DNA from 3 places in the Allobranchiibius sp. GilTou38 genome. Region 2 is predicted to be linked to each of the others. Evidence: predicted binding sites of a transcription regulator. Region 2 holds the regulator's gene; each other region holds the start of a gene.
What was found. Region 2 encodes LexA, which represses DNA repair genes until DNA is damaged. Its sites were predicted from a motif close to TCGAACANNTGTTCGA; they were not measured.

Region 1: JOB34_RS07375 (HNH endonuclease signature motif containing protein) is a predicted target of LexA. The motif match lies at 4,517-4,532, and genes of this name have one in related genera.
Region 3: JOB34_RS15515 (HNH endonuclease signature motif containing protein) is a predicted target of LexA. The motif match lies at 3,471-3,486, and genes of this name have one in related genera.

Annotation. Positions count from the first base shown of each region.
Region 1 covers NZ_JAGEKN010000006.1:477,693-484,894, forward strand. Annotated here, with positions in the region: gene JOB34_RS07360 (sensor histidine kinase) at 1-777, opposite strand, end outside; gene JOB34_RS07365 (serine hydrolase domain-containing protein) at 955-2,280, shown strand; gene JOB34_RS07370 (cation transporter) at 2,399-2,932, opposite strand; gene JOB34_RS07375 (HNH endonuclease signature motif containing protein) at 3,025-4,470, opposite strand; gene JOB34_RS07380 (spermidine synthase) at 4,850-5,608, shown strand; gene JOB34_RS07385 (sugar porter family MFS transporter) at 5,704-7,137, shown strand.
Region 2 covers NZ_JAGEKN010000001.1:16,323-23,524, reverse strand. Annotated here, with positions in the region: gene JOB34_RS00080 (vitamin B12-dependent ribonucleotide reductase) at 1-2,292, opposite strand, end outside; gene nrdR (transcriptional regulator NrdR) at 2,417-2,926, opposite strand; gene JOB34_RS00070 (hypothetical protein) at 3,268-3,705, opposite strand; gene lexA (transcriptional repressor LexA) at 4,012-4,740, shown strand; gene JOB34_RS00060 (NAD-dependent protein deacetylase) at 4,765-5,664, opposite strand; gene JOB34_RS00055 (LysR family transcriptional regulator) at 5,792-6,721, shown strand; gene JOB34_RS00050 (ComEC/Rec2 family competence protein) at 6,740-7,202, opposite strand, start outside.
Region 3 covers NZ_JAGEKN010000012.1:140,836-148,037, forward strand. Annotated here, with positions in the region: gene recO (DNA repair protein RecO) at 1-343, opposite strand, end outside; gene JOB34_RS15510 (NAD(P)/FAD-dependent oxidoreductase) at 407-1,969, shown strand; gene JOB34_RS15515 (HNH endonuclease signature motif containing protein) at 1,988-3,424, opposite strand; gene JOB34_RS15520 (CoA transferase) at 3,689-4,900, opposite strand; gene JOB34_RS15525 (alpha-ketoglutarate-dependent dioxygenase AlkB) at 5,001-5,648, shown strand; gene JOB34_RS15530 (cytochrome P450) at 5,659-6,918, opposite strand; gene JOB34_RS15535 (aminotransferase class III-fold pyridoxal phosphate-dependent enzyme) at 6,960-7,202, opposite strand, start outside.

The DNA.
Region 1 (7,202 bases), on a different contig from region 2:
GGCGACCAGCCGGTTCTGGGCGCCGTCGTGCAGCGCGCGCTCGATGCGGCGCAGCTCGATGGCGTGCGCATCGAGCGCTGCCGCGCGGGTCGCGGTGAGCTCGGCGATGCGCAGGGACATGTCGCCCTCGTCCGGTGGCGGAAGCAGCAGTCGACCGGCGACGGCCTGCAGCCTTGTGAGGGCCGGAGTGACCAGCAGCACGGCCGCGACGAGCGCGACACCCAGTGCGGTCACCGCCCACGCATGGGACGGATCGTCCAGCGCCCAGTGCACCTCGGCGTCCTGTCGCGGGATCGACTGTCCTGCCGACAGATTGCGCCAGAATGGGAAGCCGAGTGCGCCGACGGCCGCGAGAGGCAGCGCCAGTCCGATGATGCCGAGCGCCACGTCGACCGTGCCGTGCAGGACGAGCCAGGCCAGCTCGCGCCGGGCCGTGGGATCGACCAGGTGATCTCGCGGAGCCGGCACCGGCGCGGCGGGCGACTCGATCGCGTCGCCCCACCGGGTGAGACGGACGCGCTCGCGATCCGCCAGGGGCCGCACGGTGCGCAGGCAGGTCGGCAGCACCAGGAATCCGATCCCCACCACGCAGAGGATCCAACTGGCGGCCAGTAACGCAAGCAGCACCATCGCCAGCAGGGCGCTGCCCAGTCCGCCCGTCAGCTGCCGGAACGAGGTCCGCGCGAGCCGGAGCGGGTTGGTCGAGCTCCGGCGGAGCGCTTGCCCGCCGGGTGCTTCTGCACCCGGTGGACTGCCGAGGCCGTCCGCTGCGTCCAACGTCCTCACCCTCCGCGACGTGCGGGGCGGCGCCTCGCAGAGCCTCATCGTTCCAGGAGTGCGCGCCGGAAGCAGTACAGCCTGCTGCACCATCGAGACACCCGTACGCGGGATCGCGCTCGATGCGCGGTCTGCGGAAACGTCGTGGCCATCGAACGATTCGACCAAGGAGCGATCATGACCGACGACCACGACCCGACCACGCCCCACGACCCTGCCACGGAGGACACCCGTCGCACGCCCTGCTGGATGCGCAGCCGGAAGGCCGCTGCCGCTGGCATCACCGCCGTCGTACTGGCGGGAGGTTGGGCGGTGTCGAGCACACCCGGAGCTCAGGCCGCATACGAACAGGCCGATGCCGTGAACCATCAGCTGGACCGGACGAGCGCGAACCTGGACCGGCTGACCGCCGACCATCACGCCGGAGGCGGCGTCAAGAACACCGCACCCACGGACGCGGCGTTCCAGCGCTCCCTGAACGCGCTGGTCACCAGGGACGGCATCCCGGGTGTCGAGGCGTTCGTGCGGCAGTCCGACGGGAAGGTGCGCAGCTACACGGCCGGTGTGGGCAACCTGAACACCCGGACGCCCGTCCCCGCGGACGGCGAGGTGCGGATCGCGTCCAACACCAAGACCTTCACGGCGACGGCCGTCCTGCAGTTGGTCGGAGAGGGCCGGATCGGCCTGGACAAGCCGATCGAGACCTACCTGCCGGGCCTCGTACGCGGGAAGGGAATCGACGGGCGCCACATCACCGTGCGCAACCTGCTGCAGCAGACCTCGGGCCTGCCCGACTACGACACCCTCGTGGCGTCCAAGGGCCTGCTCGCGGTGCAGCACACCTATTTCGAACCGCGCCAGGCGCTGGACGCGGCACTCACCGCTCCAGCGGAATTCAAGCCGGGGACCAGCTGGGCCTACAGCAACACGAACTACGTGCTGGCCGGACTGATCGTGCAACGGGTGACCGGTCGTCCGATCGGGGAGGTCATCACCCAGCGGGTCATCGACCGCCTCGGGCTGCGCCACACGTACTGGCCGAAAACGGGGGTGCAGACCATCCGTGGACGGCACGCGCAGGCGTACTTCAGCGCCAAGCCGGGCGCGAACCCTGTCAACGTGACCGAGTTGGATCCGTCCCTCGGGTGGGCCGCAGGGCAGCTGATCTCCACGCCGAGTGACCTGTCCACGTTCAATCGCGCGCTGCTCGACGGCAAGCTGCTCGCGCCCGCACAGCAGCAGCAGTTGCTGACCACCGTCGCCGCGCCCGGCTTCGAACCGGAGAAGGGATGGTCCTACGGGCTCGGCTTCGCCAAGCGCACCCTGTCCTGCGGGGTGCAGGCATGGGGCCACGGTGGCGACATCACCGGGTTCGAGACCCGCAACCTGACCGCTCGGGACGGGCGCAGCGTCGTGATCGCGACGACCGCGCTGCCGACCAAGATCGAGGGACTGGTGCACGTGAACGCGGCGGTGCAGCAGGGCATCTGCGACATGCGGTGATCTTGCTTACTGTCACCCGGGACAGCGTGGGCGATGATTTCCCATCGCCCACGCTGCCAAGGTCCGAGCCCGTGCTGGACCCGTCGCCGATGGTGCGTCTACCAGATCCGGCCGCCTCTTAGTCGCTGCCGAAGATCTCGCGGACTTCTTTGAGTGCGTAGTAGACCAGGACGTATCCGGCCACCGGATCCGCCCACCACCACCCCGCCAGGAGATTGAGCAGCAACCCGAGAAGTACGGCGGCCGCAAGCAGGCCGTCGATGAAAGTGACGCGACCCTCGGTTGCCAACACAGGGTTGTCCAGAGCAGCGCCGGTGCGGGCCTTCCCCGCTGCGAGGACGAACATGACCGCCGCGGTCACGGCCGTCCACACGATGCCCAGCGGTGAGTGACGCGGGTGATATCCGATGGCCAGCACCCAGGTGGACTGCACCAGGAGGTAGAGCGCCAGCGCGCCGAACGCACCGCCGATGAGGCGCAGCGCAAAACGCCGACGCATGTCACCGCTGCCGGCCAACTCCCAGATCACGACGGTCGATGCGCCGATCTCGATGACCGAGTCCAGTCCGAAACCCGCCAGAGCCACCGACCCAGCGGTGACCGCTGCAACCGCGAGCACCACGATGCCGACGACGTTCCAGGCCAGCGTCACCTACTCCAGCCAGAAGCCTCGACGTACGAGCACCGCCCGCGCGGAGGCATCGACAGCAGTCACAGCCGAAGTATCGCCGCCGAGGGTTGAGGTCAGCTTCCGGGCGGCACCGGTGGGTCCGTGCTTCGTTCGGTGCCGACACATCCGCCGGGCCGGGTGGGCATCAGTCCGGGGGTGAGGTTCCAGGTGACGCCGGTCTCGGTGACGGTGGCGGTGAGCAGATCGCGGTGAACGATGGTGTGGTGCCGGGCGCACAGCAGCGCTGCGTTGGTCAGGGTTGTCTGTCCGCCGGCCCACCAGGGCCTCACATGGTGGGCATCGCACCAGTCCGGTGGTCTTTCGCAGCCGGGGAAGGTGCAGTGCCTATCGCGGTGGATGATCGCGGTCCGCAGGCCGCCGGTAAACAGGCGTTTCGCTCGCCCGACGTCCAACGGTTCCGACTCGGTGCCCAAAACAGCCGGGATCAGATCCGCATCGCACGCCATCCGTCGCAGAGTGCCCGCGTCGAGATAGTCACCGTCGGTGGTACGCCCGATACCCGGCAGGTACGTCGGTGCGAATCCGCCGTCGTCTGAACTGTGTTCGCTGAGTCGGCCCGCTTCGCGAAGCCCCTCGTACAACGTTGCGTAATCCAGGGTGACCAGGATCTTCGCGGTGCCGCCGAACTCCCCGACCGGCCGCGGGCTGGTGCCGTCCACCACACCGGCGGCGGTGTCGACCAAGCGCACCAGCGCGTCCGCGCGCCGTTTGGCCGGGGTCCGGGTGTCACGCTCGGGCGCACCGGTGCTGTGCTGCGGCGCGGGATCGTCGGTGGTGCTGGTCGAGCACGGCTGTGGCGTGGGCGCGGACAAAGCCCGCAGCGCGTGCTTCACGACCGCGGCGTGCCCGCCGGACAGTTCGGCCACGAACCGGGTCAGCCCGGAAGGCAGGTCGGCCCAGAAGACCGACTCGCAGTCCTGCTGACGTTCCTCGTCCCGTACCAGCCGTTCGGGGGCGTACTCACCCAGGATCCGGTTGCTGAGCTGCCGCAGCGTCCGACACCCGTGATCCGACAGGCTCAGGTAGCGGCCGAGCAGGTCATCACGGTCGGCGGTCGGCAACTGGGGCAGGATCCGGGGCACTTCCCGCAGTGCCACGTCGGCGACCGACACACTCGCCGCCCCCGTCGCCAACGCGTCAACTACGACGTGGTTGCGGGGATCCACGCAGTCCACCCCCACCCTCCCGACCCTACGGGCCACGGCCGGTTCCACACCCGCCGCCTGCCTGTCCACCCACGCCGGTGCCCCTGTCGCGGTGGAGCTCGCGACCGTCCCACGGCCCAGCGCATCCGCGGTCGCCAACGCAGCGACGTTCTCCATCCGGCTGCCCATCCGCAGCATCGACCCGACCACCTCACCCAGAGCGGCCTCGTCCAGCTGCCACAGCGCGCCAGGCCACTCCTCCAAAGCGGTGGTGAACTCCCCCAGCAGCGCCATCAACCGGGCGCCCGTGCCAGGCGCTGGGGGACCATGTACGTCGGTCGTCGGCTGCGCCATGACCCCTCCTGCGCCGGTGATAGCACCCCTTGCCATCTACCCTGAATCATACGCCTGTTCGATTTAGCACACAAGGGTTGGAGCCGCGAATATGACTGCGAAAGCTCATCATTCGAAGTCAAGTTATCCACATCCGTCATCGATATGTCAGCATCCTGGAGGTTGTCCACTCCGCGTTTCCTCCCTTGAGGAGCCGCTTCGATGGGTCCTTCGGCAACCTCGAAAGTGCCCTTCCCCCACAACCTCGGCGGCTTCGGCGCTCCGCCGGTGCGTGATGCCCTGCACCGGCAACTCACATCGACTCAACCCTGGCCGGCGCCGCAGCGCTCCACCGATTGCGCCCTGCGGCACGCCCCCGGCCGGGGGGTACGTTGGCGGCGTGGCAGGTCCGCCGCGGCAGGTGACGGCGGTGAGGGAGTTGACCCGGATGAGCGCACGGTTGCAGGAGCTCGCCTACAGCGAGACTCCGCGCGGCACCATCAGCCTGCGTCGCCGCCGGGAGCCCACGCTCGACGTCGACGTCTACGAGGTGAAGCTCGACGAGGAGTTCCTCATGTCGAGCCTGTTCACCGTCGCGGAGATCGAGCTCGCCCGGCTCGGCCTCGCGCAGACCCGGGGCACCGACCTGGACGTCGTCGTCGGCGGCCTCGGCCTCGGTTGCACCGCACGGGCCGCGTTGGAGGATCCCCGAGTGCGCTCGATGATCGTCGTCGACGCGTTGGCCGAGGTCATCGACTGGCACGAACGAAAGCTGCTGCCGGGAGCCGACGACCTCGTGGACGACCCGCGGACCCGGCTGGTGTTGGCGGACTTCTTCGCCATGGCCGCCTCCGAGGACGGCTTCGACCCGGACGCCGCCGGCCGCCGCTTCGACGCCGTACTGCTCGACATCGACCACACGCCGCGCCACGTGTTGCACCCCGACCACGCGGCCTTCTACAGCCTCGACGGGTTGCGCCGGCTCAAGGGTCATCTGAAACCGGACGGTGTCTTCGCCCTCTGGTCCGACGACCCGCCAGACGATGACTTCATCGCGTTGCTGGACGGGGTCTTCGACTCCTCGGAGGCGCACGTCGTCACCTTCGCGAACTTCCTCACCGGTGGCCACTCGGCCAACACGGTGTACGTCGCGCGGTGACCGCGCCGCGGACGCGGCTGCGGATGCACACCTCGGGCGATCCACAGGTCTAGCCTGGCGAGACGCCCGAAACGAACAGAGGACGCACCGTGACCGTGAGCGAGCAAAACACCGCGACCGGCGAAGAGGCGCGTAGGCATTTCACGCCGGCGCTGTGGCTCGCGGCCATCGCATCGGCGATCTCCTCGTTCCTCTACGGCTACGACACCGGCATCATCTCCGCCGCGCTGCTGCAGATCCGCAGGGACTTCAACACCGGCCACAGCTCCGAGCAGGTGATCGCCGGCAGCATCCTCTTCGGAGCGGTCCTCGGCGCACTCGCCTGCAGTCGACTCTCGGAGCAGCGCGGCCGACGCGGCACCATCCTCATGCTGGCGTGCATCTTCATCGTCGGCGCTCTCGCGTGCGCCCTGTCCCCGAGTGCGCCGCTGCTGTGCGTCTCGCGCGTCATCCTCGGCTTCGCCGTCGGCGGCGCCACCCAGACCGTGCCGATGTACGTCGCCGAACTCGCCCCGCCCGCGCGCCGCGGCCAGCTGGTGCTGACCTTCCAGGTCGGCATCGGCACCGGCATCCTCGTCTCGACCATCGTCGGCGCGACACAGAGCCTCAGCTGGCGCGTCTCCATCGGACTCGCCGTCGTGCCGGCGACGATCCTGCTGCTCACCGTGCTGCGCCTGCCGGAGAGTCCCCGTTGGCTGGTGGCGCAGGACCGAGCGGACGACGCCCGAAAATCGTTGTCGCTCATGCGTCCTGGAGGTGCATCACTGGACGGGGAGATCGGCGAGATCACCCAGAACGTGACCGAGGAGCTCGACGTCAAGGCCAGTCAGCGCGGATGGTCCGGGCTGCGGCAGGCATGGGTGCGGCCCGCCATCATCGTGGGCTGCGGTATCGCGATGTTCACGCAGCTGAGCGGCATCGAGATGATCATCTACTACGCGCCGACCATCCTCACGGATGCGGGATTCTCGACCAGCACCGCGCTACGAGTGAGCGTCGGACTGGCGAGCACCTACCTCGTGATGATGCTGGTCGGCCTCAACATCATCGACCGTGTCGGCCGACGACGGCTCACCCTCATCATGGTGCCGGGCACCGCGGCTGCACTCTTCGTGCTCGGCCTGCTCTTCGTGACCGGTCACAGCGGACGTCACGACATCCCGTTCATCATCACCTGCCTGATCGTCTTCATGTTCTTCAACGCCGGCGGCCTGCAGCTGATGGGCTGGCTGACCGAGTCGGAGATCTACCCGCTCGCGGTCCGCGGCGCGGGATCGAGCCTGCAGGCAGCGGTGCTCTGGACGACCAACCTGGTCATCACACTCACCGTGCTCACCATCATCGACGCTGTCGGTGTCGGGCAGACGATGTGGCTCTACGCCCTCTTCAACGTCGCGGCATGGATCTTCGTCTTCGTGAGGATGCCGGAGCTCACCGGCCGCTCCCTGGAACAGATCGAACACGCCTTGCGCGAGGGGCATTTCACTCCGCGCAGCTTCGCCCAGGCCACCCGCGACGAGGCGACCTGACCACCCGGGAGGACGATGCCGTAGGCCGCTATGCACCGACCGCTCGGGTCCCGGCCCGCCACACC
Region 2 (7,202 bases):
GAAGAGCTCGCCCAGCTGACCGTCGTCGTAGGTGCCCGCGGTGAGGTAACCCTCCGCACCACCGACGGCGAACGAGGTGGTCTGCGAGGTACGACGCTTCGGCATGCGCTTGCGCACCGGGCGGTACTCGATGACCTTCTCGACCCTGGCCTCTTCGGCAGCGGCAGCCTTGTCCTTGGCGGTCGAACCGCCGTCGGACAGCGGCTGGCCGACCTTGCAGTTGTCGCGGTAGACCGCCAGCGCCTTCAGGCCAAGCTTCCAGCCCTCGAGGTGCACCTCGGCGATGTCCTCGACGGTCGCCGTCTCCGGCAGGTTGACCGTCTTGGAGATCGCGCCGGAGAGGAACGGCTGGCAGGCCGCCATCATCCGCACGTGACCGAGAGCGCTGATCGCCCGCTCGCCCATCGCGCAGTCGAAGACCTCGTAGTGCTCCGGCTTCAGACCCGGCGCGTTGATGACGTGGCCCTTGTCGGCGATGTGCTCGACGATCGCCTCGATCTGCTCCTGCTGGTAGCCCAGCTTCTTCAGCGCGCGCGGGATCGTCTGGTTGACGATCTGCATCGATCCGCCACCGACCAGCTTCTTGAACTTGACCAGCGAGAAGTCCGGCTCGATGCCGGTGGTGTCGCAGTCCATCATGAAGCCGATCGTGCCGGTCGGCGCGAGCACCGAGGCCTGCGCGTTGCGGTAGCCGTGAGCCGCGCCGAGCTCGACGACCTGCTTCCAGGCCTTGCTGGCGTAGCGGTGGATCTCACCGTCCATCGTGTCCAGCGGACGCAGCTCGTCGTTGGCGCTGCGGTGCTTGCGCATCACCTTCTGGTGCGCGTCCGCGTTGCGGGCGTAGCCCGCGTACGGACCGACGACCTCGGCCAACTCGGCCGAGCGCTTGTACGCCGCGCCGGTCAGCAGGGAGGTGATCGCGCCGGCCAGGCTGCGGCCGCCCTCGGACTCGTAGCCGTGGCCGGTCGCCATCAGCAGCGCACCGAGGTTGGCGTAGCCGATGCCGAGCTGGCGGTAGTTGCGCGTGGTCTCGCCGATGGCCTCGGTCGGGAAGTCGGCGAAGCAGATCGAGATGTCCATCGCGGTGATGACCAGCTCGACGACCTTCTGGAACGTCGCGGTGTCGAAGGTGTCGTCGTCCCGCAGGAACTTCAACAGGTTGAGCGACGCCAGGTTGCACGAGGAGTTGTCCAGCGACATGTACTCCGAGCACGGGTTGGACGCGGTGATCCGGCCGCTCTCGGGGGTGGTGTGCCAGTCGTTGATCGTGTCGTCGTACTGGATGCCGGGGTCGGCGCACTCCCACGCCGCCTTGTTGAGCTTGGCGAACAGCTCACGGGCGTCGACGGACTCGATGACCTCACCGGTGCCGCGGGCGGTCAGCCCGAACTCCGTGCCGGCCTCGACCGCGCGCATGAACTTGTCGCTCACCCGCACCGAGTTGTTGGCGTTCTGGTACTGCACCGAGGTGATGTCACGGCCGCCGAGGTCCATGTCGAAGCCGGCGTCGCGCAGCGCGCGGATCTTGTCCTCCTCGCGCGCCTTGGTCTCGATGAACTCCTCGATGTCGGGGTGGTCCACGTCGAGCACGACCATCTTGGCCGCACGGCGGGTGGCCCCACCGGACTTGATGGTGCCCGCGGACGCGTCGGCGCCGCGCATGAAGGAGACCGGACCGCTGGCGGTGCCGCCGCTGGACAGCAACTCCTTGGAGGAGCGGATCCGCGAGAGGTTGAGGCCGGCGCCCGAACCGCCCTTGAAGATGAACCCCTCCTCCTTGTACCAGTTGAGGATCGAGTCCATCGAGTCGTCGACCGACAGGATGAAGCACGCCGAGACCTGCTGCGGGCTCTTGGTGCCCACGTTGAACCACACCGGGGAGTTGAAGCTGAACACCTGGTGCAGCAGCGCCCAGGTCAGTTCGTGCTCGAAGATCTCCGCGTCCTCGTCGCTCGCGAAGTAGCCGCTGTCGCGCCCGCCCTTGACGTAGGTCAGGACGACACGGTCGATCAGCTGCTTGAGGCTGGTCTCACGCACCGCGGTGCCGAGCGCCCCGCGGAAGTACTTGGTCGTCACGATGGTGGAGGCGTTGAGAGACCAGAAGTCCGGGAAGAGGACACCGCGCTGCTCGAAGATCGTCGCGCCGGTCTTCCAGTTCTGCTGCACGACGTCGCGCTGCTCCCAGGTCACCTCGTCGTACGGGTGGACGCCGGGCGTGGTGAAGATGCGCTCGATGTGCACCCCACGGTCTGCGCGGGCGGCGTCGGCGCGGGCGCCGGTGGTCTCGGTCATGCTGTTCCTCCGTGTGACGTGGTGAGCTGGGCTGCTGATGCGGGTGGTGCTGGTGATGCTGTGGGGCCTTGCGGTACGCGCACGGGTTACTGCTGCAGCACCCGGCGCATGGGATGACCGGGTATCAGTGATCCTCCCCGCCACCACTGACAACGGGGTCGTCGGCGGCGTACGAGGGGCCGAGCACCTGACGCTCGGCGCGAAGCAGCGCGATCGCCGCCTCGAAGTCGCCCAGGTCGTCGAAGGCCTGGTAGACGGAGGCGAATCGCAGGTAGGCGACCTCGTCGAGGGCACGCAACGGGCCGAGGATCGCCAGACCGACGTCGTGGGCGTCGATCTCGGCCAGTCCCTGCATCCGGATGGTCTCCTCCACCTGCTGGGACAGCAGCGCCAGGTCGTCCTCGGAGACCGGGCGGCCCTGGCACGCCTTGCGCACCCCGACGAGCACCTTCTGGCGGCTGAACGGCTCGCTGGCGCCGGACCGCTTCACGACGGTCAGGCTCGTGGTCTCCATGGTGGAGAAGCGCTTGCCGCAGCTGGGGCACTGGCGGCGCCGTTTGATGCAGGTGCCGTCCTCGCTCGAGCGGGAGTCGACGACGCGACTGTCCTCGTGCCGGCAGAACGGGCAGTGCATGCGGTCTCCCTCACCCTCGACGATCGGCTCACACCGATCTCTCGCCGTCCACGCCGTAGCCCCGCCGAACGAGCCGCCCACCTGTGGGTAACTCGTGGACAACCGGGGGATATCCGCGCTGTGCCTTGGGATAACCCGGGTCGACCTGGGGACTACATGTGGACGACTTACATCGATGTAACTACTAGATGTAGGGATCGTATTCCGGTGGAGGGGGTGATGCAACCTTTAGAGACTGCCCGGTTTGCGCGGGGTCGTTCGTGCTGGTCAGAGGGCCGCCGAGGGCGAGACGGAGGCGGTGTCGGCCCTGCTACGGGGCGCCAGAAGGCGCGCGGCCGGACTCAGCGAGGCAGGCGCAGTTGCTCGCCGGCGAACACCTGCAGGGTGTTCAGTCGATTGGCGGCCTGCACCCGCTGCACCGCATTGCCGATCGGCAGCTGGGGGTAGGCGTGGTGGGCGACCGAGGACAGGGTCTGGCCCGACTGGACGACCACGGTGTCGTAGCGCTGCGCGGACCCGCCGCCCACTGCGGCACGGGCTCCCGCCACTCCCCCGACGAGACATAGGAGGAGAGCGCACAGCGTGATCAGCAGGCGACCGCGACGAGTGATGTGCATCGTCGGCGCAGGTGCATCCACGAGCACGGGCAGATCAGGGACCGCGCGCAGGTGGCCGCGACGGATGGACGCGGGCGCCGTACGTCGCGATGCGCCGGGACGACCCGGCAGGGCAGGGGTGGCGGGAGTGACCCAGCTGGGAACAGCGGTGACGGCACTCATGAGATCCTCCGATAACTCGTCGATCGTACGTGTGTGCGATCGATCATCTGTCTGATGTCTAGCACGCGCGTTCGAGAAAATCCAGACACGCCCCGAACAGATGTTTGGAAAGTGTGTCCGACTCTCGTAATCTCGTGCTCACCTGCAGAACTGAAACACCGACCACCGACAGCCCCTGCTCATCAGCTGTGAATCCGCGGAACGACGCCGAATACGGCGACTCATCGGCCCCGGGGGCGCAGCCGCACGGACACCTGGGGCGGGCGGTGACAGCACGATCCACTCGGAGAGGGACGGACGAAGACCATGGCCAAGGTGCACCAGATGCCCGAGCGCGACGACGACGGTTTGACCACCCGACAGCGGCGCGTGCTGGAGGTCATCCGCAACTCCGTGGACCGGCGCGGTTACCCGCCGAGCCTGCGGGAGATCGGCGAGGCCGTCGGCCTGACCAGCCCCAGCTCCGTCGCTCACCAGCTGTCGATGCTCGAGCGCAAGGGCTACCTGCGCCGCGACCCTAACCGGCCGCGCGCCATCGAGGTCATCTCACCGGACCAGGACAAGGACCAGCGCGGCTACCGGGGCGGGTCCAGCGTCACCAACGCGCCGGACGGTGACCTGAGCGTCGAGGACGAGACCGGCATCGGCGACCGGCGACCCAGTGCGTCGTACGTCCCGGTCGTCGGACGGATCGCCGCGGGCGGTCCGATCCTGGCCGACGAGGTCGTCGAGGACGTCTTCCCGCTGCCCAAGCAGATCGTCGGCGAGGGCGACCTCTTCCTGCTGAAGGTCGTCGGAGACTCGATGATCGACGCCGCGATCTGCGACGGCGACTGGGTCGTGGTGCGTCAGCAACCGACCGCGACCAACGGCGACATCGTCGCGGCGATGCTCGACAACGAGGCGACCGTCAAGACCTTCAAGCGCACCGGGGGCAAGGTCTGGCTGATGCCGCACAACACGGCGTACGACCCGATCGACGGCGACGACGCCGTGGTGCTGGGCAAGGTCACGGCGGTGCTGCGCAGGGTCTGAGCGACCCCGGGCGCCCGGCGCTCCTCAGGCGCGCTGGGCGCCCGGTGCGCCCACGGCCGGCGCTCCCAGTCGGTCCGCCAGCGCCGTCAGGGTGCTGCCCAGCGGCGCCTCGATCTTCAGGTCGGTCTCGCCGTCCCCGCGGGTCCATCCGTCGTTGATCACGATCACGGGCACGCCGATGCGGGCGGCGCGGCGCACGAACCGGTAACCGGACATCACCGCGAGCGACGACCCCAGGACCAGCAGCGCCGACGCCTCCTCGACGAGGCCGAAGCACTGCTCCACCAACGGTTTCGGCACTGATTCGCCGAACATCACGACGTCCGGTTTCAGCAGGTCCGAACCGCACACCGGACAGTCGGCCGTGACGAACGCGCGCACGATCGCCTCGGGCAGCGCGACGTCGCCGTCGGGCCGGACCGCGCCTCCGATCGCGCGGTCGAATCCGGGGTTGGCGTCGCGCAACCAGTCGTCCATGTCATCGCGGCGATGCGTGCTCGAGCAGGCCATGCAGACCACCCGCTCCAGGTTGCCGTGCAGCTCGAGCACCTCGCTCGCGCCGGCCGCCTGATGTAGCCCATCGACGTTCTGGGTGATGACGCTCGTCAGGGTGCCGGCGGCGAGCAGCCTGGCGACCGCGCGGTGGCCGTCATTCGGTCGGGCAGCCGCAAAGCGTGGCCACCCGACGTAGGAACGTGCCCAATACCGCTGCCGCGCTTCATGACTGGCGCGTAGCTCGGACACTGTCATCGGCTGCACCCGACGTACGCCGCGGGCGTCACGGTAACTCGGCAGACCCGATTCGGTGGACAGGCCGGCTCCGGTCAGGGCGACCAGCCCGCCATCCGCCAGGTAGCTCGCCAGTCCGTCCCACTGATCCGGGCGCACTCCCTCGGGCACCGGGGAGACCGCGGACTCGAGCACGTCATCAGTGTCGCACCGGCCCCGTGGCCCCGTGGGTGCGCGGGTGGCCACTGCGACGCAGGGCTGGTGCAGAACGAAAGCACGAAGATGGGTTCCGATGGATAACCTTCCATTATATGATCGGCGCATGATCGACGCTGCGGGCCTACGGGTCATCCGGGCCATCGCCGACGAGGGCAGCTTCACCGCTGCGGCCACCTCTTTGGGCTACTCCCAGCCGGCCATCTCCCAGATGGTGCGCCGTCTGGAGGACCGGATCGGCACCGTCCTGGTGGAGCGCCTGGGCCGCAGCGTGCGGCTGACCGAAGCCGGCGCGGTGCTGGCCCGTCACGCGGGCCCCGTGCTCAGCGCCCTCGAGGCCGCCGAATCAGAGGTCGCCGCGATCGCCGGGTTGCGCGCCGGCCGCGTCCGTCTGATGGCCTTCCCCTCCTCCTCCTCGACACTCGTCCCGCACGCGCTCGCGATGGTGCGAAAGGCCTACCCCGACGTCGAGGTGACCTTCACTGAGGCCGAGCCCCCCGAGTCGCTGGCCGCACTGCGGGCCGGCGAGTGCGACATCGCCGTCGCGTTCGCCTACGACGGTGCGCCGCTGGCCCGCGGCGAGGACGACATCGAGGCGTTCCAGTCCCGCAAGCTACTCGACGACGAGGTGCGCCTGGTGGTGCCGTCGGATCACCGGCTCGCCGGCGCCGCGTCGGTGCGGATGACCGACATGGTCGACGAGCAGTGGATCGCGGGATGCCCGCGATGCCGCGGACACCTGCTCTCCCTGGCCGAGCGCGCCGGATTCAGCCCGTCGGTCTCGTTCGAGACCGAGGACTACGTGGCGGTGCTCGGTTTCGTCGCCGCGGGCCTGGGGGTCGCCCTCGTGCCCGACCTGATCCTGCACTCGGCGCACAACGACGGCGTGACGATCCTGCCGATCAAGCCGACCCCCCGCCGGACCGTCTACGCCGTCACCACCCCCGACCTCACGCGCGTGCCCGCCGTCGCCGCGACCCTGGAGGCGCTGTGCGCGGCGTCCACCTCGGTGCGGTCGGCGGCACCGGTCGCCTGAGACTCCCCCACCCGCCCGTCAGGGCCTGTCGACGGTGACCCGCCCGTCGCGCACAGCCACGACCACGTCCCCTCCGCGGTCGGTGCGGTAGGTCGCTCCGGGCAGGCTCTTCAACAACGACAGCGTCGAGGGCGTCGGCAGTCCGTAGTCGTTGTGAGCACCGACGCTGATGATCGAGATCGGTGCGTGCACGAAGCGCACCAGGTCTGCGGACTGGTTGGCCGAGCCGTGGTGGGCCACCTTGAGCACGTCGAAGGGCGGCCCCGTCGGCTGATGACTCAGCTCGCCGTACACGGCAGCGCCCGCCTCACGCTCGATGTCACCGGTCAAAAGGATCCGCAGGCCGTGGGTACGCACGTCGAGGGTGATGCTCGCGTTGTTCTGGATCGAGCCGGCGTCGATCTCGCGGCTCGGCCACAGCACGACGGCGTACACCCCGGGCCAGTTCACGGTGTCTCCCGTGACCAGGGTGCGCACCGGA
Region 3 (7,202 bases), on a different contig from region 2:
TGAACTGCTGGACCACCGGCTCGTGCTCCTCGCTCAATCGGTCGGCCGTCTCCAGCATCGCCGTGGCAGCGGTGAAGGCCGGGTAGTCACGCGAGATGTGGTCGCCGTACGACGCGATCATCTCGGCCTGGGTGACCGTGTCGAGCGAACGCCCCTCGTAGCACTGCAACTCCACGACCATGCCCGGCTCGAGGCGCGCGCCGAAACGGGACTTGGTACGCCGCACCCCCTTGGCCACCGCGCGCACCTTGCCCCGTCCGCGGGTCAGCATCGTCACGATCCGGTCCGTCTCACCCAACTTGTGGGTGCGCACGACGATCGCGACGTCCTTGTAGGTGGGCATGGTGACCCCATTGTCGCTGATGACCGCGCGGAGCCACGGTGGACACGCGCCTACCCTGAGCGGATGCCGCAGCAGACCTACGACGTCGTGATCGTCGGTGGGGGCCACAACGGCCTCACCGCCGCCGCCTACCTCTCCCGGGCGGGCCTGTCGGTGGTGTTGCTCGAACGATCTGAGCATCTGGGCGGGGCCTCGGTGTCGGCAGAGGCGTTCCCGGGCATGGGCGCCCGGCTCAGCCGCTACTCCTACCTCGTCAGCCTGCTTCCGAGGCAGATCATCGACGACCTCGACCTGCGGATCACCCTGCTCCGACGCCGTTACTCCTCCTACACACCACAGCCGGGCACCGACCGCGGCCTGCTGATCGACCATGGCGACCCCCTGGCGACGCGCGCATCGTTCGAGGCGCTCGGAGCCGGCGACGATGTCGAGGGCTGGGACCGCATGTACGCGCGTACCTCACATCTGGCGCAGGCCCTCTGGCCCACGGTCACCGGGCCGCTCCCCCGCCGCAGCGACGTGGCCGCGCTGGTCGGCGATCCCTCGATCACGCGGGACTTCCTGGAGCGACCGCTTGGTGAGGTCATCGAGTCGTCGGTGACCGACGACCTGGTCCGTGGGGTGGTGCTCACCGACGGGCTCATCTCGACCTACGCGTCGGCCCACGACGAGGACCTGCAGCAGAACATCTGCTTCCTCTACCACGTGATCGGCGGGGGCACCGGCGACTGGGACGTGCCCGTCGGCGGCATGGGCGCGGTGAGCGGGGCGCTCGAGGGGGCCGCGCGGCGTGGTGGCGCGGAGCTGCGCACCGATGCCGAGGTGCTGTCGGTGGGCGACGGCACCGTCGCCTGGCGCAGCGCCGCCGGGGACGAGTCGAGGGTCGTGGCCCGCCACGTGCTGTGGGCGGCCGCTCCGGCCGTGCTGGACCAGCTGATGGGCGCTGAGCCGGCCCAGCGGGCCGAGGGTGCCCAGGTGAAGGTCAACCTGCTGCTCTCGCGGCTGCCGCGGTTACGCGACGCCGCGGTGCCGTCCGCCGCCGCATTCGGCGGCACGTTCCACATCAACGAGACCTACACGCAGCTCGAATCCGCCTACCGCACTGCGCTCTCGGGCGCCCTCCCGCAACCGGTGCCCGCCGAGATCTACTGCCACTCGATCACCGATCCGAGCATCCTGTCGCCCGGTCTGCAGCAGTCGGGAGCACACACCCTGACCGTCTTCGCTCTGCAGACGCCCGACCGGTTGCTCGACGGGGCCGACCTCGACGCCGCACGCACGACGTACGAGCGGGCGGTGCTCGACTCGCTGTCCAGCGTGCTCGCCGAACCGATCGAGGACGTCGTGCTCACGACACCCGACGGGCGGCCCTGCATCGAGACGAAGACGACCCGCGACCTGCAGGACGCCCTGGCGATGCCCGGCGGCAACATCTTCCACGGGCCGCTGTCCTGGCCGTTCGCCGAGGACGACGAGCCGCTCGACGACGCGTCAGCACGGTGGGGCGTGCGGTCGGCGTACGACGGGGTGCTGCTCGCGGGTGCCGGATCGCGCCGCGGTGGCGGGGTCAGCGGGCTCGGCGGCTACCACGCGGCGGGTGCGGTGCTGGAGGCCCGCGCCGGATGAGCTGAGCGCTGCCGCACGTCATGCCACAGGCTGCTGGCCGGGTCGGGTGGGCATCAGGCCTGGCGTGAGATCCCAGGTGACACCGGATGCGGCGACGGTGGCGGTGAGCAGATCGCGGTGCACGATGGTGTGGTGGCGGGCGCACAGCAGGGCTGCGTTGCCGAGGTTCGTTTCGCCGCCGGCCCACCAGGGCCGCACATGATGGTCTCGGGGTCCCCGCGAAGTATCGGAGCGCAGCGGAGAACTTCGTGGGGTGAGGTTCGCGTCGCACCAGTCGGGTGGCCGGTCGCAGCCGGGGAAGGTGCAGTGCTGGTCGCGGTGGATGATCGCGGTCCGCAGGCCGCCGGTGAAGAGGCGTTTCGCGCGGCCGATGTCCAATGGTTCGGAGTCGGTGCCGAGGACTGCGGGGATGAGGTCGGCGTCGCACGCGAGCCTGCGCAGGGTGCCTGCGTCGAGGTGCTCGCCGTCGGTGGTGCGTCCGATGCCGGGAAGGTAGGTCGGTGCGGATCCGCTGTCTTCTGAAGTGTGCTGGCTGAGCCGGCCCGCGTCCCGGAGCCCTTGGTACAACGTCGCGTAGTCCATCGTGACGAGGATCTTGGCGGTGGCGCCGAACTCTCCGACCGGCCGCGGGGCGGTGCCGTCCAACACACCGGCTGCGGTGTCGACCAGGCGCACCAGGGCGTCCGCGCGTCGTTTGGCCGGGGTCCGGGTGTCACGCTCGGGTGCACCGGTGCCGTCCTCGGTTTCGACGGGCGCGGGCGCGGACAAGGCGCGCAGGGCGTGTTTGACCACCGCGGCGTGTGCGCCGGACAGTTCGGCGACGAACCGGGTCAGCCCGGAAGGCAGGTCGGCCCAGAACACCGATTCACAGTCCTGCTGACGTTCCTCGTCCCGCACGAGCCGTTCAGGGGCGTATTCACCCAGGATCCGGTTGCTGAGCTGCCGCAACGTGCGAGACCCGTGGTCGGACAACGACAGGTAGCGGCCGAGCAGGTCATCACGGTCCGCGGTCGGCAACTGAGGCAGGATCCGGGGCACCTCCCGCAGTGCCACGTCGGCGACCGGCACACTCGCCGCCCCGGTTGCCAACGCGTCAGCAACGACCTGGTTGCGGGGATCGGCGCAGTCCATCCCTACCCGCCCGACCCTACGGGCCACGGTCGGTTCCACACCCGCCGCCTGCCGGGCCACCCACGCAGGTGCACCGGTCGCGGTGGAGCTCGCGACCGTCCCACGGCCCAGCGCATCCGCGGTCGCCAACGCCGCGACGTTCTCCATCCGGCTGCCCATCCGCAGCATCGACCCGACCACCTCACCCAGAGCGGCCTCGTCCAGCTGCCACAGCGCGCCAGGCCACTCCTCCAACGCGGTGGTGAACTCCCCCAGCAGCGCCATCAACCGGGCGCCCGTGCCAGGCGCAGCAGGCCCATGGATGTCGGTCGTCGACTGCGCCATAGCCCCTCCTGCGCCGGTGACGGCACCCCTTGCCATCTATCCTGAATCATACGCCTGTTCGATACACGTGACAAGGGTAACGACGGTGAATGTTACTGCCGATATTGAGGATTGAACTATTGCCATCTGAGTCCCCCCGCTCTTTGGCGGTCGTGTCGAGGGTTGTCCACACACCGCCGCGACCAGGTTGAACGATGCCGACGATGCGCTAGACGAGCACCGGCAGGCCGGTGCGCACGACCGACCGCTCGTGCTTGTGGTCGCTCATGCGTCTTCTGCCTCGGTGCGTCGTGCCCGGTCACCGAGGATCTCCTCGTTGTGCTGCCCGAGGGTGGGCGTCGGTCGTGTCACGGCAGCCGGGGTGCGGCTGAAGCGGATCGGGATGCCGATGGAGCGGTAGCCGCCCTCCGTGGGGTGCTCGGCGACGTCGAGCAGGTGACCGTCGCGTACGTACTCCGACTCCGTGGCGTCCTCGATCTGCAGGACCGGCGCCATCGGGATGCTGTGCTCGGCGCACAGGGTCTCCCACTCGGCCGTCGTGCGTTCGCGGGCGATGCGCTCCAGCTCCGTGTAGAGGACGGACATGTCCTCGCGCACCTTCGCCCACGAGACGAAGCGCGGGTCCTCGTTGAGGTCGCCGTGCCCCGACGCGACGAAGAAGTCACGCACGTTCGTCTCGCTGTAGGGCAGGATGCACGCCCAGCCGTCCTTGGTCTCGACGGCCGCGTGACCCGTGCCGAGCGAGCGGTAGAAACCGGTCGGCCCGACCGGCGGCTCGAAGGTGTGGCCGCCCAGGTGCTCGACCAGGTTGAACGCGAGCATCGTGTCCGTCATCGGGATCTCGATGTGCTGACCGAGGCCGGTCGCCTGCTGGCTGATGACCGCCGCCAGCACCGAGTAGACGATGGTGAGGGCGCACACCTTGTCGGCCAGGATCGTCGGCACGTAGTTGGCGGTGCCGGTCGCGCGCAGCATCAGGTCGGTGAGACCGCTCGCGGCCTGGACGATCTCGTCGTACGCCGCACGGTCGGCCAGCGGGGAGTCCGAGCGGAAACCCTGGGCGCTGCAGTAGATCAGCGCGGGATAGCGCTCTTCGAGCGAGGCGTAGTCGAAGCCCAGGCGGGTCAGCGCGCCGGGACGCATGTTGGTGACGAGGACGTCGGTGTCCTCCAGCAGCCCGTGCAGGTCGGCCTTGCCCTCGTCGGTCTTGAGGTCGAGCACCACGCTGCGCTTGTTGCGGTTCACGTTGAGTGCCAATGCCCCCATCTGAGGGTGCCGACTCGGCACCGAGATGCGGGCCAAGTCGCCGTGCGGTGACTCCACCTTGATCACGTCGGCCCCGAGGTCACCGAGGATCTGACAGGCGTAGGGGCCCATCACGACGGTGGCCAGGTCGATCACACGCACGCCAGCAAGTGGCCCGGGGTGGGCGTCGGTCGGGGTGTTCGGACGGGTGAATTCAACGGCCTCGGGCATCTCTATAGCCTATCTATGTTCTTGCTCTGGAAACGATGCCGCCAAGCGTGATCCTGCACACCCCTGGCCCTGATTCGAACATACGTCTATCGTCGTGATCATGACCTTCACGCTCCAAGGATCACTGCTCGATCAGGTCGACGACGTCGGGCTGCGCACCCTCGATACCGGCGTCCGTCGTACGCCGCTCTCCCGCGGTGCCTGGATCGACGTGCGGCCCGGATGGCTGACCGGCGCCGACGAGCTGTTCGCCCGCCTGACCCTGGGCGGCGCGGCCGGGGTGGACTGGCGCAGCGAGCGGCGGGTGATGTGGGACAAGGAGGTCGCCACTCCGAGACTGCTGAGGTTCTACGGCGAGAGCGAGCCGTGGCCCGATCCGGTGCTGGCGCAAGCGCGTTCGATGCTCTCGGTGCACTACCGCGAAGAGCTGGGCGAACCGTTCACCACGGCCGGCATGTGCCTCTACCGCGACGGACGCGACTCGGTCACCTGGCACGGCGACCGCGAGGGTCGCGCGTCGAGCCAGGACACGATGGTCGCGATCGTCTCGATCGGCGCGCCGCGGGCACTGGTGCTGCGCCCGGTGGGAGGCGGGGCCGGGCGGACCGTGCGGCACGTGCTCGGCCACGGCGACCTGCTGGTGATGGGCGGCTCGTGCCAGCGCACCTGGGAGCACGCCGTGCCCAAGACGAGCACACCGGTCGGACCGCGCATCAGCATCCAGTTCCGCCCGCACGGCATCCGCTGAGGTCACGGGGTCAGCGCACGCGCATCGGCAGCACGGCCGGGCCGTGGATGACCAGCGAACGGCGATACCGCACCGGCCTGTCTGTGCGGCGTAGTTGCGGCAGGCGCCGGGCGAGGGCGCCGAAGACGACCTCCAGTTCTAGACGGGCCAGCGGCGCGCCCAGGCAGTAGTGGATGCCGCCGGAGAACGTCAGATGCTCGGCGGCGTTCGGCCGGGTGATGTCGAACCGGTCAGGCTGATCGAACACCGTCGGATCGCGGTTCGCTCCGCCGATCCGCAGCTGCACCAACTCCTCCCGTCCGATCGGCGTGCCACGGATGACGGTGTCGTCGAAGGAGACCCGCGACGTGCCCTGCACCGGCGCGTCGAAGCGCAGCACCTCCTCGACCGCCCCGGCCGCGAGCCCCGGGTCGGCGACCAGTCGCTCCCACTGGTCTCGGTGCTCCATGAAGGCGAGCACGCCGTTGCCGATCGCGTTGACGGTGGTCTCGAAACCTGCCAGGAGCAGCAGCGTGCACAGCGGCACCATCTCCTCAGGGGTGATGGCCTCGCCTTGCGCCGCCACCAGATGCGAGATGACGTCGTCGTGCGGTTCACGACGACGCAGCTCGAACAGGCGCGTGAAGACGTCTGTCAGCGCGCGGCTCGCCTGCATCAGTCGGGCGGCATGGCGCAGGGAAGTCACCCCGGACAGTGCCGTGCCGATGGCGGCGCCGTACGTCGCGAATCCGTCGGTCTCGGAGTCGGGGATGCCCATCATCCGGCTGATCACCGCGATGGGCAGTGGTGAGGCGAAGCCCGACACGAGGTCGAAACTCCCCTGCTCTTCGACGTCGTGCAGCAGGTCGTCGACCGTCTGCTCGATCAGGCCGCGGTAGCCCCGCATCTGGCGCGGACCGAACGCGGGAGCGACCAGCCGCCGCAACCGGGTGTGGTCGGGTGGGTTGTAGGTGAGGAAGGACAGGTCCCCCTCCTCGCCGCCGGGCCCGGACGCTTCGTGCTCGGCCCGGGGGCCGAAGCGGCGACTACGCAGGATCTCGTTGCAGACCGCGTGATCGACCGTGGTGGGGTGTCCGAACCTGTTGCTTACGAACGGGCCCCGCGCACGCACCACCTCGTAGTTGGGGTAGGGGTCGCGGAGTCGGTGACCGTAGGCGAGCTGCGACAGGGGTTCGCGCCGGACAAAGGCGTGGTAGGCGCGGGCTCCCTTGTCCGCGTAGAGGCTCGTCGCGAACCTCACGGTCTGCTTCAGCTGCGTCGCGTCGGCCATGCCCACCACCCTGCCTCGTCGTGCGACCTGCCCGCGCCCGCTCAGTCGTCGAGCGCGGCCCCGATCGCCTCGGCCATCTCCGTCACCTGGTCATCGGTCATGATCAACGCGGGCGAGATCTGGATGCCACCGGCACCGACCGGCCGGGTCGACACACCGCGCAGCCGCAGCGCCTTCGCCAAGGCCATCGCGCTGGGGGCATCCGCGAGCTGAACCGCGGCGAGCGCACCTGTCCCGCACCGCACTTCGGTCACCGCAGCATGCTGCGCCAGCGGTCTCAGCTG